2 regions of the Paenibacillus baimaensis genome follow, and region 1 is predicted to be linked to the other one. Evidence: riboswitches for the same ligand, from Rfam matches in the RefSeq annotation. Region 1 holds a riboswitch; the other holds the start of a gene.
What was found. A riboswitch is a leader RNA that binds a small molecule or an ion and turns the genes downstream of it on or off. The one in region 1 is predicted to bind thiamine pyrophosphate.
Positions count from the first base shown of each region.

Region 2: it holds a riboswitch for thiamine pyrophosphate, as region 1 does, so the genes downstream of both, OB236_RS31080 (ECF transporter S component) here and thiS (sulfur carrier protein ThiS) in region 1, are expected to answer to the same signal.

Region 1 is NZ_JAOQIO010000099.1:88-8,012, reverse strand. It holds gene OB236_RS28805 (anti-sigma factor family protein) at 1-309, shown strand, start outside; gene OB236_RS28800 (hypothetical protein) at 344-970, shown strand; gene OB236_RS28795 (DUF4097 domain-containing protein) at 1,140-2,396, shown strand; gene OB236_RS28790 (Fur family transcriptional regulator) at 2,522-2,956, shown strand; gene OB236_RS28785 (glycosyl hydrolase family 18 protein) at 3,080-4,822, shown strand; gene OB236_RS28780 (DUF2614 family zinc ribbon-containing protein) at 4,935-5,276, opposite strand; gene OB236_RS28775 (nucleotidyltransferase-like protein) at 5,391-6,260, shown strand; TPP riboswitch at 6,330-6,462, shown strand; gene thiS (sulfur carrier protein ThiS) at 6,552-6,752, shown strand; gene OB236_RS28765 (thiazole synthase) at 6,850-7,623, shown strand.
Region 2 is NZ_JAOQIO010000107.1:55,991-63,915, reverse strand. It holds gene OB236_RS31090 (acetylxylan esterase) at 1-378, shown strand, start outside; gene OB236_RS31085 (hypothetical protein) at 576-1,346, shown strand; TPP riboswitch at 1,443-1,548, shown strand; gene OB236_RS31080 (ECF transporter S component) at 1,656-2,243, shown strand; gene OB236_RS31075 (ABC transporter ATP-binding protein) at 2,243-3,793, shown strand; gene OB236_RS31070 (energy-coupling factor transporter transmembrane component T family protein) at 3,851-4,660, shown strand; gene tenA (thiaminase II) at 4,705-5,376, shown strand; gene OB236_RS31060 (spore germination protein) at 5,594-7,198, shown strand; gene OB236_RS31055 (Ger(x)C family spore germination protein) at 7,195-7,925, shown strand, end outside.

The sequences.
Region 1 (7,925 bases):
CCTACCCCCGGATTGGAGGACAGGGTCATGCACAAGATTCGTGAACAATCCAAGGAGCATATTGACAATCTTGTACCGACATCGAGTCATCCCTGTAAGGCTGACCCAGCTAGTGCCCCAAGACGTCTTTGGCGGCCTGAGTTAATTAATGGGCTGATCGCTACAGCGGCAACCTATCTGTTCGTAAGCTCGGGTATTTTGGGTAGAATCATTTCTATTAATGCAGGTCAGTGGGGAGCGGGCATACAAAATACATTTACGGAGATCGGCAATACGGTTCAGCACCTATCGTTGTATCTGACTTCTTAACCCTAATATCTAATGAACGGAGGAATATACGAATATGGAAGAAAAAAACAATCAGTCTGCAGATCTGGACCTTGAAAAGGAAGAAGCCTTTTTAAAGGAGCGTATGGAGCGCTGGAATGCAACCAAGCACGAACCTCCTTATGACCCATTCCGCAAAGCACCTCGTAAAAATAAATTTGTGGCTGGTCTGCTTTCATTTCTGATTCCCGGCACCGGTCTGCTTTATTTGGGACTGATGCAGCGGGGAATGATGATTATGCTGCTGCTGATTATGAATATTTTTGCTATCGTGTTTTTTTCAACAAGCTCAAGCACCAGTATCCCGTTGATTGTGCTGTTCTCGTTATTTGTGCCAGTGATTTATTTTTACAATATTTTTGATGCGCTGCAGCAAACCGATAATGTGAATGGTCAATGGAACGGAGTATACTCCGACCCTTTGAATGATGCAGGCGACGAATTTAAACAGCCATTAAAAAAGCTGACTAAAGGCAGCCCGCTTGGTTACGTATTAGTTATTGGAGGTATTTTCCTATTTCTGATTAGCAGCAAACCGGCTTGGCTGAATCAAATTTTTGACATGCTGGGCTCATCAATCGGCGCGATTCTGTTAATAGTGATCGGTGTCTTTATGTTCTTGAAGGAATCCACCAAAAAATAATAGCATTCAGATCAAGTAAGATTGCCCAAGCAAGCTTGATGCTATGCTTACGAAGACAGTTTTGCTCTGCAAAACAAAGACTATGCTTACGATGCAAGTTTGCTAAAGCAAACAAGCATATGCTTACGAAGACAGTTTTGCTCTGCAAAACTTATAGGAGGTGTTAACCATGCGTAAAGCAGGACGTTATACAGCAGCGTTATTACTGATTGCAGTTGGCTCTGCTGTAATTATAGATAAGTATGCCAGCTTACACCTGACAGCACTTTTGGTGGAGTGGTGGCCGATACTGTTTATTTCGCTTGGTTTGGAGTACATTTTATTGAATATGAGATATGGCGAAAGCGATAAGCAGCTGCGGCTTGATCTTCGTGGAGTTGTATTTGCAGTGCTGATCTCTGCGGTAGTAATCGGTAGCACGAATACAGCTGCTTTGTTCCAAAACTGGACGGGCGCGTTCGACTTCGGGAAATCGTTTGTGACTTCCACGATGGGTGGTGAAGGTCGAAAATTTACAAAAGAAGCTGAGCTGATCTCGCTTCCATCGGACCTTGACCGCATATCTATCCATAACGAGAGCAACGGCAGTATTACAATCCAATCAGGGAGTGGCAGCCAGCTGCAGGTCGAAGCGACTGTTTATGTAGCTTTAGATGATGAGAAGGAAGCCGCTGAGATTGCTAATCAAACACAAGTCAAGCAAAGCTTTAGCGGGCATACACTTCAACTGGTTGCTGAAGGAGGAGAGTATGGCGGAGAATTTTGGTCGAGGAAGCGACCTGCAATTGATCTGGTCATAACGGTCCCGGCCCAACTTCAAGCCAATATGGACGTTGAATTGACCAATGGTCGTCTTAAAGCTGACCAGCTTGCACTCACAAAGCAGCTCAAAATCCGTACTACCAACGGAGAGATTCAACTGACGGGTATCGAAGCGGATATAGATTTGGAATCGACGAATGCTCAGGTTACAACCAACGCCACCAAGGGTCGTTTGAAGCTGAGTACAACGAATGGATCTATTGAAGCAGGCAATCACGAGGGGAATGCTGAGCTCGAGTCAACCAATGGTGAACTGCGATTAACAGGGGTAACAGGAGATATTAAAGCCTCAACAACGAATGGCAATATTAAAATTGTCGAAGCATTGCGATCTCTGAAGGCTGAAACGACCAATGGCGATCTGGAAATAACCAGCCATGCCGTCAATGGAGAATGGGATTTGGAAACGAATCATGGCAAGATGAATCTAGCCCTCCCATCCAATGGCGATTACAGAGTTAAAGGAGAGGCCAATAAAGGTAATATTCAGACCGCATTACCTTTGCAAGTTCGCAAGGATAACATAGAAGGCAGTATCGGCAATGGCAAAAATCTGATTAAATTGGATACCAAGGGATCGCTAACGATAACGGTGGCTAAATAAAAGCAATTCAATCAAAAAAGTAAGAGTTTCCAACGTTTTATATCAATCTGTACATTGACAAACAGCTTGAAACCCGCTTAAAATGAGGCGATAACCTTTTACTGAATGTTAGGCGGTGAGACAGCATGGATTCACGAATGGAGCAAGCGTTAACAAAGCTGAAGGCGACTGGCGTACGCATGACCCCTCAAAGACATGCAATTCTCGCCTATCTGCTGAATACCATGACACATCCGACAGCGGATGAGATTTACAAAGCCCTGGCACCACGTTACCCAAGTATGAGTGTGGCTACGGTCTATAACAATTTAAAAGTGTATATTGAGCTGGGACTTGTAAGAGAAATGACCTACGGTGATCATTCAAGCCGTTTTGATGCGGATATGTCCGACCATTATCATGCGCTGTGTGAAGAATGCGGCAAATTGGTCGATTTTGTTTATAAACCATTGAATGATTTGGAAATAACAGCCGGAGTGGAAACTGGCTTTTTGATCAAAAGCCATCGTGTAGAAGTATATGGATTATGTACCGACTGTGCAGCTGTACGACAGGTATAGGAAGATTACAAGACGACCAGCCGGATTTGCGGTATAATGGACGTGTCCCAAGCGCCTTGCTGGACAAGGGCCTTGGACGCGTTCTTTTTGTGTTGTCCATACCGTCATCATGGGAGTGAAGCGATGGAATCGGATTACTCGAACGACCTGTTGAAGCCAAGAAAATCAAAGAGGTTACGCTTTATTTTGTTATCATTACTAATTGTCATTGTATTAGGTGTAGGTTTTGGTTATTATTGGGCCAAATTCGTACCTACCGGTAAGCATGAGAAGCCTACATTTGCGGGACTGGTGAAGCCTATTTTTTATCAGGGTGAGATGCTGGAGAAGCCTGCCACGGGCAAGGAAGAGAGTCTCAAGCTGCCGTTTGACACGGTGAAGGAACTTATTGATCCAAGTATGATTCATGAATCAGAGAGCGAATCGACGATTATTACGACACAGGACAAAGTCATTCGTTTGAGAACAAGTCAATTAACGGGCATGTTGAATGAAAAACCATTTACACTGAAATTTCCATTGGAAAAAGTAGAGGGTACCCTGTATTTGCCGATGGAGCCCATCAAGCAGCTTTACCCTATTGAGCTTCGCGAATCACCCGAGACAGGTGCAGTTATCCTCGTTAAAGAAGGAGATACCCTGGAATGGGGTAAGACGGTAGCTTATCCGGATAAGCCTTCCAAAACCATTCCGATGCGTAAAGAGGCGGCCATTAAATCCCCGATCCTTGTAGATATTAAGCAGGGCGAATCGGTAATGATCTGGTCCGATGATAATCCTGAATGGTACCGTATACAACTTAGCAGCGGCTATATGGGGTATGTTAGCAAGGATCACTTGAAGCCTGACCGTAAGGAAACGCTGCCCAAACAAGTGCCTCCACCAAGCTTTGTCCCAGTCAAACCGATTACTGGCACAATCAACATGACATGGGAGCAGGTATTTAACAAAAATCCGGATACGACCAAGTTTCCCCCGATGCCTGGCCTGGATGTCGTCAGTCCAACCTGGTTCTCTCTGGAGGATGGGCAAGGTACGATCAAGAATATCGGGGACCCTGCTTATATCAAATGGGCACACGCTAACAACATTCAGGTTTGGGGACTGTTCAGCAATGGCTTTGAACCCAAACGCACGACAGAAGCTCTATCTACCTATGACAAAAGAATGAAAATGATCAAACAGCTGCTTAGCTATGCACAGCTTTATTCGCTTCAGGGGATCAACATTGATTTTGAGAATGTAAATCTGGATGACAAAGATGAACTGGTACAGTTTGTTCGTGAGATGGTTCCGCTCATGCATGAGCAGGGGCTTGTCGTGTCGATGGATGTAACTCCCAAATCAACCAATGAAATGTGGTCCATGTTCTATGATCGCAAAGCACTTATAGAATCACTTGATTATATGATGTTGATGGCTTACGACGAATTTTGGGCAAGCAGCCCGACCTCGGGCTCAGTGGCTTCGTTGCCATGGGTGGAAAAAAGTCTGACTCGAATGATGAGCGAAGATAAAATTCCAGCCTCCAAGCTGATTCTCGGTGTTCCCTTTTACACGCGTATTTGGACCGAGGAGCAGGTTAACGGTAAGACCAAGGTAAGCTCTCGATCCGTTTTTATGGAAGCTCAGCAGAGGATTATCAAAGAAAAGAACTTAACCCCCAAATTTCTGCCTGAAGCAGGGCAAAATTACGTGGAATATAAAGAAGACGGCAAGCTGAACCGGATTTGGATGGAGGACGAAGTATCCATGAAGGCAAGGGTTGATTTGGTGAAAAAATACCAATTGGCCGGAATTGCCTCCTGGCGCAGAGGCTATGAGCTTCCACCGATCTGGAGTTTGATTAATAATGCTTTGCAGTAAGTTCTGATCAAGATGCACGTATATAACAAAAAACCGACGTTTCAGTGCCCTTGAAGGCATTGAAGGTCGGTTTTTTTACGATTAAATCAGATGCAGCTTTGGGTGAGTTACCTTAAGCGTTAGCGTTAGGATCATGCTTGGGATCCAGAGAAAGAATCGTTTTACAAAACATGCAGCGATCGGTCTTACCCAGCATTTTGGTGGGCTTGCCGCATTCCGGACACTCGATGACGGTCGTACTGGTAGACATCATGCCCGCCCAGAAATAAACCGCCATACTCGCCAGCATCGCGATGGCACCGATAACCATGAAGATTCCCGCCATAATTTTGCCGGCAGTACCCCAATTGAATACAATTCCGGCCAAGCCGACAATCATGAGCAGCATACCGCCCATCGTCAACAATAAGCCCCATAATCTGAACTCGTTCACTTTACTTGATTTGAATTTCATGAATTCACATCTACTTTCGAATAAATTGTGAAAATTGTCACTTGGTGCATGCAGGAAACCGCCTACTTTTGTAGAAATATGTTGTATCATGAAATCTATTAGGAGGCTGCAGCGATGAATGCCATTAAGGAACAGCTGGTTGCCAGGCTCCGAGAGAATGAAGCAGTTACCAGTCTGCTGGCCGTAGACAATCCGTCTATTTTTTCAGCGGTAACCGATGGCTTTGATCTCCTGCTGCTTGTCATTTCGAATGAAGTCCAGAAAACCGATCAACAATATCATTATATAAAAGACAACCGCCGTATACAAGAACGTTGGATCAGCCCGTCAACATTAGACTATTTTATATTGCACGGAGAGCATCGCAATCTTATCTTCTGGATCTTAAAAGGAGAGATTCTTCTGGATCATAACCTGTATTTGGAAACCTTACGGCACCGGACGCTAGAATTCCCTATGGAATTGCGAGAGCATAAGCTGTTAATTGAGTTTTCAAAATTTTTAAGGAGATATTTGCAGAGCAAGGAATACATATTGGAGAATCATTCGCTGGATGCCTATAACAACATCTTAGAAGCACTCCACCACTGGGCGAGAATCGTCATTATCGAGGCAGGCATTCATCCTGAGGTAACAGTCTGGCGTCAGATCAAATCGATTAATCCCGGTGTATACAAGCTGTATGAAGAGCTGACCATGAGTAAGGAAACAATCAAGCAAAGGGTTCAACTGGTGCTGCTGGCGTGTGAGTTTTCAGTGATGTCCAAGATGGAGCGTTGCTGTAAAAGAGTTCTCGATCTGCTATCAAGCAGCACAGAGGCATGGAGCCTTCAGGAGCTTCAACAGTCTGAGGTGCTCTCCGATATCAAGCTGGAGCTGCCTTTGCTATTGAATAAGCTGGTCAAAAAGCAGCTGGCCAAGGAAGTCATCTATGCGATGGACGAGGATATTACATTATTGGAAATCCGTTACACGCATATTTAAACCACATATTATATATTGAGTTATTCAATGCGACAAATGTTCATTTTTTTGATATAATATCGATAATTGAATACCCACTGGGGGAGCCTCTGACGTTGAGGCTGAGATAAGGAAATACATTCCTTGACCCTTGGAACCTGATCGGCATGCGGCTAGCATGCTTCTGGATGATACCAGCGTAGGGAAGTGGACGAGCGCAGAGCCTGTTGTTATGGGTGTTAATTGCGAAGTCAACCAACCGATGCGGTTGGTTTTTTTGTTGATTTATGATCAGAAAGGCAGGTGTTTTATATGCTATTAACCATCAATGGGGAAGAGCGAGAGGTGGAACAGCTTTCAACGGTTGCCGAGCTGTTAACTCTGTTTAAGCTGGAACAAAAAATTCTGGTCATCGAATTGAATAGGGACATTGTTGACCGTGATGCTTATGCTAATACGCCTTTACAGGAAGGTGATAAGCTGGAAATCGTTCATTTTGTTGGCGGGGGCTAAATCCAATCTCCATACATAGGGTTACGAACTGGCATGTCTACTTTTTCTTGATAAGAAGTGTAAATAAATGTGAGCAATAACATTGGAGGAATAAGGTATGAGTGATGTATTAAAAATAGGGCCGTATGAGTTTAAATCCCGACTGTTGTTGGGAACTGGAAAATTTACAGATTTGGGCGTTCAAAATCTGGCTGTACAAGCTTCCGAAGCGGATGTTTTAACATTTGCTATCCGCAGGCTGCCCATCGATAACCCGGAAGCACCCAATTTTTTAGAAACACTTGACTTGAAAAAATTCACGCTGCTGCCTAACACCGCAGGTGCTTTTAGTGTAGAGGAAGCGGTTCGTATCGCCAAGCTTGCGAGAGCTACAGGTTTGTGTGACATGATTAAGGTTGAAGTTATCGGTGATCCGAGAACATTGCTGCCTGATCCAATAGGTACATTAGAGGCGACCAAAATTTTGGTGGATCTTGGTTTTATCGTATTGCCATACACATCCGATGATCCGATCTTGGCGCGAAAGCTTCAAGAAGCCGGTGCGGCTGCGGTTATGCCGGGTGCATCGCCAATTGGCTCCGGACAAGGAATCGTCAACCCTAACCAGCTGCGATTTATTATTGAGGAAGCCAAAGTCCCTGTTATTGTTGATGCTGGAATTGGCAGCCCATCAGATGCAGCTTTAGCAATGGAGCTCGGTGCTGATGGTGTGCTGCTTAATACAGCAGTTTCAGGTGCCCAGGACCCTGTACTCATGGCTGAAGCCTTCAAGTTAGCCGTTATTGCGGGTCGTAAAGGCTTCCTGGCCGGACGTATTGCCAAGAAGAGGTATGCTTCTGCCAGCAGCCCAATTGAAGGTATGATTGAATAATTAATCGCTACCTTTGAACATAATAAAGCTTGGGAGATTAGAGCGTTTGCGCTATGGATGGCAGGCTCTTTTCTCACCATAAACTTATTTTAGATTTAGTGCTTGACTTACAATCACAGTATATGATACATTACTTCTCGCCGCTAAAAACGGTACAAGCATTAACGAGCAAGTCGAGTGTTATGAAGTTTAGAAGAAAAAAATAACACTTGCATTGAATCGGGTTAGTGTGGTATATTAAGAAAGTCGCCGCTAAAATTAATTTAGATAAACAACTTAATTGAAGCTGACGAATTTATTGA
Region 2 (7,925 bases), on a different contig from region 1:
CTGGATTCTCGTCCGAAGCTGGCGTTGCCTGTATTTCCTTTCCTAAGCCACTTCCGTCGTTCTGTAGAGATTCATGCTTCTGGACCTTATGTGGAAATCAAGAACTGGTTCCGTCGGTATGATCCTGAGCATCGACAGGAAGAACAGGTGTATAGAACGCTCAGCTACTTCGATGGTATGAATATGGCAAGCCGGATCAAGGCCAGAACCTTAATGGCGATAACCTTGCAGGATATCACATGCCCGCCTTCGACCTGCTTTGCTGCTTACAACCACTTGGCTGGTCCAAAGGAAGTTCGATTGTACCATGATTACGGACATGAGGGATTGCCTTTCCATGAAGAGGCAATGATGCGTTTCATAGAAGCTTATCTGTAAGTAAAATCAGTGAAATCACAGAGCCGTTCACTTCCAATTTGGAGGTGAACGGCTTTTAATATCCGGTTAGTCTCAAATTATACACATTTTCGACAAATTAATTCTAAAGTATTGTTTATATTTCTTTTTTATTAAGAAAAGCAGATTATAATGTTGTGAAGTAGGTCTTACTACATATAAAATAGGAGTGAAAAATGATGAAAAAAGTATTAAAGTTTCTAACGGTTTCCATTATGCTTTGGGCTTGTTTGCTTGGTATGTCTTCACTGGCATTTGCTGATGCAGCAATGGATTTTGAAATCACATCGGTAGCTTATGAGAACGGTGTCTTGACCGCAGTAGGTAATTTTAAGAACACAGGGGACAAAAGCATTGCAGATGTAACGAAAGTAGACGTTAAGATCATCCTTCACAACGATGCTGGTGATTCCAAAGAAGTAGCTAATCACTACTTTACAGACTTAAAGCTGAATATCAAACCAGGTGAAGCAGCTGAGTACACTTTGACTTTCTCTGATGTACCTGAGTACACAGATGCAACTTCATGGACTGCTGAAGAAGGCGAATGGGAATTTACATACTTTGATGATGCACCAGCGGTTACTCCAGCACCGGCAGAAGAAGCGGCAGCTCCTGCACCAGCGGCTGATACAGCACCGGCAGCGCTTGATTTCTCAGTACTTTCAGTGTTCTATGAAGATGGTAGTTTGAAAGCATCCGGTGTTTTCACAAACACTGGCGGTAAAAACATTGATGTTGTGCAAAAAGTAAGTGTGAAAATTATTCTTCATAATGATGCTGGTGATTCTAAAGAAGTAGCTAACCAATACTTTACAGATCTGCCTGTTCACTTGAAACCGGTAGAAATGAAAGAATACACACTGATTTTCACAGGCGTACCTGAATATACAGACGCAACTTCATGGACGGCTGAAGAAGGCGAATGGGAATACACCTACTTTGAATAAGCGTTTTTCGTAAAAAGTTGTACAGTGGACAAGCCTGAATGCGGGCTTGTCTTATTTTTTTGTCGTTGACATTTTGATCAAACCTGATAATATGAAGGTTGTCACTAGGGGAGCCATTTGGGCTGAGACTGAATCCATAGATTCTAAACCCTCTGAACCTGATCTGGATGAAACCAGCGTAGGGAAGTGGAGAGCACTCGAAGCGTGTAATGGATTCATACATGCAGACCACTTCCGATATGGGAGTGGTCTTTTTGGCGCTCACTTATCGGTTCAAACAGCCCCCATAATCGAAGGAGTGGGTATTATATGTCCAAAGGTTTAAAATTGACCGATATTCTGGTCACGGTCGTCATCTCTGTTGTCTTTGCGATCATTTACCGTCTGTGGGGAGATGTGTCCAATGTGGTGAAGCTCGCAGGCTTCCAGTTGGATCAGTTGATGTACGGCGTATGGTTTATGGCGGCTGTTGTTGCCTTTCTGATCATTCGTAAGCCGGGTGTAGCACTGCTTGCAGAAATTGCTGCAGCTTCCGGTGAGCTGATCGCGGGCTCTCAGTACGGAGTTGAAGCGTTAACCTATGGGATCGCTCAAGGGCTTGGTGCGGAATTGATCTTTCTACTGTTTGCTTATCGCCGTTTCTCGGTCACAGCGGCTTGCTTGGCTGGAGTAGCTTCGGCTATTGCATCGCTTGTGTTTGATGCTTTCAAAGGCTATTTGCTTGACCTTGAATCCTGGAATTTGATTTTGTACTTTGTATTTCGGATTATCGGGTCCATCTTCTTTACCGGACTGTGCTCGTACGGTCTTGTTAAGGCACTGGAGGCAACGGGTGTTACCCAACTGGTCCGTCCAGCCAGCCAGGCTGACTTCGATGCGCTGGAGCGTAAGCAATGATGGGCGTATGTGCCTCGGTCAAGGGCTTACGCTTGAAATTTGCAGGCAGCCCTTCCCTGCAGTTCGAGGATCTATCTGTTGAATTGTATACAGGGCAGAAGGTGCTGCTGCTGGGACCAAGCGGATGCGGTAAGTCTACATTGCTGCAGGTGCTTACAGGCTTAATTCCACAGGCAATTGAGATTCCGATGAAATGTGATGCTATCCAGATTCCATCCTCCTGGGGTTATGTGTTCCAAGATCCGGATACGCAGTTTTGTATGCCCTTTGTGGATGAAGAGATGGCTTTTGTACTGGAGAACCTGGGGGTGCCACGTGCAGATATGCCGCAGCTTATCCAGAGTGGACTCCGCGAGGTAGGGCTGAATTTTGAACAAAATCACGTAGCGATTGGCTCCATGTCGCAAGGGATGAAGCAGCGGTTGGCAATAGCGTCTGTACTGGCTTTAAAGCCGGAGGTGTTGTTTCTGGATGAGCCCACCTCACTGCTTGATCCAGAAGGAACCCGAGAAGTATGGGATACGATCAAAGCGGTCGGGCAGGACAAAACGATCATCATTGTCGAGCATAAAATTGATGAGATCATCGATTTTGTTGATCGTGTTATCTTGTTTAATAAGTATGGAGAGATATTGGCCGATGGTACTCCAACAATGATTTTTGCCGATTATCGAGTGGAGCTTCAGGAATATGGAATATGGTATCCTGGAGTATGGGAGCACTATTCGGATGAGCCATTATATAAGGAAATAGCCAGCAGACGAAGTGATGAACTGAGCAGTAGGACGGCGACCGCTGCAATGGCTGATACAGAGACGCTAGCCCTGCATAACTTCAATGGTTATCAAGGACGTCGGGTGACCAAGATCGCAGTCGCTGAGCTAAGCTTGACAGTCGGGGAATGGATTGCCGTTGTCGGTCATAATGGCGCAGGCAAAAGCACGCTGCTGCAGGCCATGATGCAATTGATCCCGACAAGCGGCAGCTACAGGCTGCTGGGTCAGCAGGTACGGGGCTTTAAAGATGTAGTAGAGACAGCGGCTTATGTATTCCAAAACCCGGAAATGCAATTCGTGACCAATTCGGTGATCGATGAAGCGTCATTTGGTTTTAAGCTTGATGGAAAAGCTGATTTCACAAGTAGAGCTGAAGCATTACTAGCTGAGTTTGATCTGTATGGTCAAAGAGCTCTTCATCCTTACCAGCTCTCACTTGGCCAAAAACGCAGGCTCAGCGTTGCCACTGCCATGTTCAAGGATCAGAAGCTGCTGCTTCTGGATGAACCGACGTTTGGGCAGGATGCTGCCAATACCTTCGCCATATTAGAGAAGCTGGAGGCATGGCGGCAAAAGGGAACGTCGATCATTATGGTCACCCACGATTTGGATATTGTCCGTTATTTTGCGACGCGTGTGTGGGTCGTGGATCATGGGAAGCTGACAGCAGATCTTAGCCCTGCAGACTATCTGAATTCAATTGCTGATAAGGATGACCGCTTGTATAAAGGGGCTGGCGACGAGGTTGAGCTTGTCGGAGAGGGCAGCTTGTAAGCGAAGGTTTATAAAGCTTGCTGTGTCCAGTGAAGGTTGATAAGGAAGTGGAATATTGTGCATCATACTTTGGATTTCAAGGAAACCTGGCTGCACCGTGTCAATCCCGGATTGAAGCTGCTGCTGTCGATTGCCATGTTTTTTGTAGTGCTGCTGACCGACAATATTAACGTACTGATTAATGTTACGGCCGTTCAATTGGTGCTGCTACTCTGCTGTACGGGTCACCCCATACGCAGGCTGCTGCTGCTATGTCTCCCATTTGGTCTGCTGTTTGTCTCCTCATCGATGTCGATGATGATGTTCGGTAAAGGAGACGCAGTGTGGCTACAATGGGGACTTATACGTGTGACCGAGGAAAGCTTTTTTCGTGGGGTGCATATCGGTTTAAAAACCGTCAACATGGCACTGAGCGGCTTGCTGTTTGCGTTAACGACCCGACCGGTTGCCTTGTTTTATTCGCTGATGCAGCAGTGCAAGCTGCCGGCCAAATATGCTTACAGCTTTATGGCGGCGCTGCGCCTCCTGCCGATGATGATCGGTGAGTTTCAAACGCTGCAGATGGCTATGAAGGTACGTGGCGTGAAGCGGCGCATGGGCTTGCGTGGTATATACGATACACTGAAGGTGTATGCCATTCCCATGCTGGCACAAAGTATTCGCCGTGCACAGCGGATTGCAGTAGCGATGGAGGCGAAGCGATTCTCGACGGTACGTCAGCGTACTTATTATTACCGTATCGGCTTTTCCGTCGCCGACTTGGGTTTGGTTCTCTATTTGGCGGTGATGCTGGGCGCTGCTTGGTATACGGGTCAGCACGCTCCTTATTTTCATATCGGTGATGTCAGATATCAAGTGAACGGATAATAAAGTTCGAGGATTAAGAAAACCAACACAAGGGGGTAATATCCATGAAGTTTAGTGATCAATTGCGTCAAGCTGTCGATGTAAGCTGGCAGGCCAGCTTTGAGCATCCTTTTGTACAAGGAATTGCCAATGGCACACTGCCGTTGTCCTGCTTCCGTCATTACTTATTGAACGATGCTTATTATTTATCTCAATTTGCTCGGGTTCAGGCGCTTGGTGCGGCCAAGGCCGACAGCTTGTATGACTCCAACAGGATGGCTGCCCATGTGCAGAGCACGTATAATGCCGAATTGTCGCTGCATGAGGACTTTGCGAAGCAGTTGGGTATTTCCGATGAGGAACGAACAGCCTTTGAACCGTCACCAACGGCTTATGCTTATACATCTCATATGCTGCGTGCGGCTTATTCTGGACATTTAGGCGATATTGTAGCGGCGATTCTGCCGTGTTACTGGCTGTATCATGAAATTGGCGAGCGTCTGCAGGCTTATAAGCCCGAGGAGCCGATCTATTCGCAGTGGATCAGCACCTATGGGGGCGAAGCTTTTGGAGAGCTGGTTCAGGAGCAAATTAATCGGTTAGATAAAATTGCCGAACAGGTTACAGATGCAGACCGTGAGCGAATGAAACGGCATTTTGTGATTAGCAGCCATTATGAATATAACTTTTGGGAGATGGCTTATACACAAGAAATCTGGCCCACCTATGGTGCGTAGAAACAAGTGCCAATTGTGTAAAATTCGCTATCATCAATAAGCTCAATAACAAGCTGTGAATGAAGCAGGGAAACCTGCGTCATTTACAGCTTTTTTTATGTCTCTGACTATACCTGCCATTTTTGTAATAAGCCGATCACTTCATGGGGATACTAAATTTTATATGATCTGTTTGATTATGGAAGGATTACAGCTATGACGAGAGGATATCCACATCATGTCGTTATTTAAATGGCTTATCAAAAAACAAATTAGAAGTGGCAAAAGGCAGCGGTATAAGGAAGCTCCTCCTAATAATCAGGCTCTAACCGACTCTGAGATTTCCATAATCAATGCCGGAAACTTCAAGAACCGGCTGAACTGGATCCGTCAGCAATTAAGCAACTGCTCCGATGTGGTTTATCATACATTCATTGCCGGTCCTGATCAAGAGTGCGCATTGATCTATTTGAGAGGCATGATTGACCAGAAAACGATTCAAGAGGAAGTTCTGGCTCGTATCTTATCCCTCCAGGCTCAAGATGCAAACCAATTCCGCAATCAGATCTTCAATCTGAAGCAGTTGTCAGTCACCGACCTTACAGAGCTGACTACCTTGCAAGAGGGTGTGACGGCTGTTCTAAATGGACATGCTTTGCTGCTTGTTGAGGGTGAGCCGAGATTGCTCGAATTCCCATTCACTTCTTATCAGACCCGATCAATTGTAGAGGCACCTAATGAAGCGGTTTTGAGGGGGCCGCGAGAAGCATTTATAGAAAACCTGGAAGTCAATTTGACCCTGATCCGAAGACGACTGAAAACGCCTGATTTTAAGACGGAAATGCTGTTGGTCGGTACAAAGACACAAACCAAAGTGATTATCGCTTATGTTAAGGGAGTTTGCAAGCAAGAGCTAATAGATGAAGTGAATAAACGAGTATCACAAATTGAAATCGATGGTGTTCTGGCCGACAGCTATCTGGAGGATTTTATTGAAGATTTCCCCTTTTCGCCTTTCCCGCAGTTGCAGTATTCCGAGCGTCCCGATACGGTTACGGCTTCCTTATTGGAAGGAAGGGTGGCTATTATGGTAGATGGCTCACCAATCGTTCTACTTGCGCCTACCACTTTGTTCATGCTGATGCAATCAGCTGAAGACTATTATCAGAGATATATCGCAGCAACATGGATCCGCTGGATTCGTTATATCTTTCTCATGGCGTCCCTACTATTGCCTTCTATTTATATCGCAGTTACCACGTTCCATCCGGAGATGATCCCGGCAAAGCTGCTGATCACGGTAACGTCATCTAGGGAGGTTGTACCCTTTCCAGCTCTCATAGAGGCCATCATGATGGAAATTTCCTTCGAAGCATTACGGGAGGCGGCGGTGCGAATCCCCAAATCGATCGGTCAAGCGGTATCCGTTATCGGAGCCCTCATTATTGGCACTGCAGCCGTTCAAGCGGGGATTGTATCGGCAGCGATGGTTATTATTGTTTCGCTGACAGGCATTGCCTCCTTTATTATTCCACACTTCGATCTTGGTTTGGCCTTTCGGTTGCTTCGGTTTCCAGTCATGATTTTAGCCGGGGTGTTTGGATTGTTCGGAATCTCCTGCGGAATGCTTATTATATATATTCATCTCATCAATCTGCGTTCGTTCGGAACGCCTTATCTATCCCCTTTTGTACCTTTGGAGATCAGTGATCTTAAGGACACCTTCTTAAGGGTACCTTGGTGGTTGATGAACAAACGTCCATCCTTATCGGGAGCCAACCGTACAAGACAGCAAGCCGATTCCCGTAAATGGGCGCAAGCACAGGAGGAGAATGGGGATTGAAAGTTATATTTGGTTTGCTATCTCTTTTTTTACTTACGGGCTGTTGGTCATCCGTCGAGTTGAATGATCGCGATTTTGTGAAAATGATGGTCTTGGATAAAGCCAAATCAGGGATTGAACTATCCCTCGACATTTCATTGCCGAATCGGTTAATTCCAGGAATGGCCGGAGGATCGGGGGAGCAAGCCGGTAAACCGTACACGTACATTAACGAGACAGGAGTTGATATTAGTGAGGCTTATCGAAAAATGCAATCCGATTTGTCACGTAAAATCAGCTTCGGGCAAACGCGTGTGATTGTGATCGGTAGAGAATTGGCTGAAGAAGGAATCCAGCCTATCCTGGATTTTATTGCTCGCGAACCGACGATGCATATTAACGCCTACCTGTTTGTAACACCCGGAAGAGCCAAGGAAATCCAATCCGTTGCGGCCATATTCGAAAGATTTCCTTCTGACATCGCAATGGCATACGCCGAAACACACGTGACCCTTGATACCACTGTAAAAGATTTTCTTGCTGCGAATTACAGCGGGGGAGATTTGGTTGTGCCTATGCTCAGATTTGGAACGAAAAGAATTGAAAGCGAAAAGCAAAAAGAGCAAAAATGGATGGGAACCAGTGGGGCGGCTATTTTTAAGCAGGGGAAAATGGTAAATACGTTAAATACAAGTGAAATGCGGGGGGGATTGTGGATCCTTGGAAAATTGAAGAATGCGGAGATTTC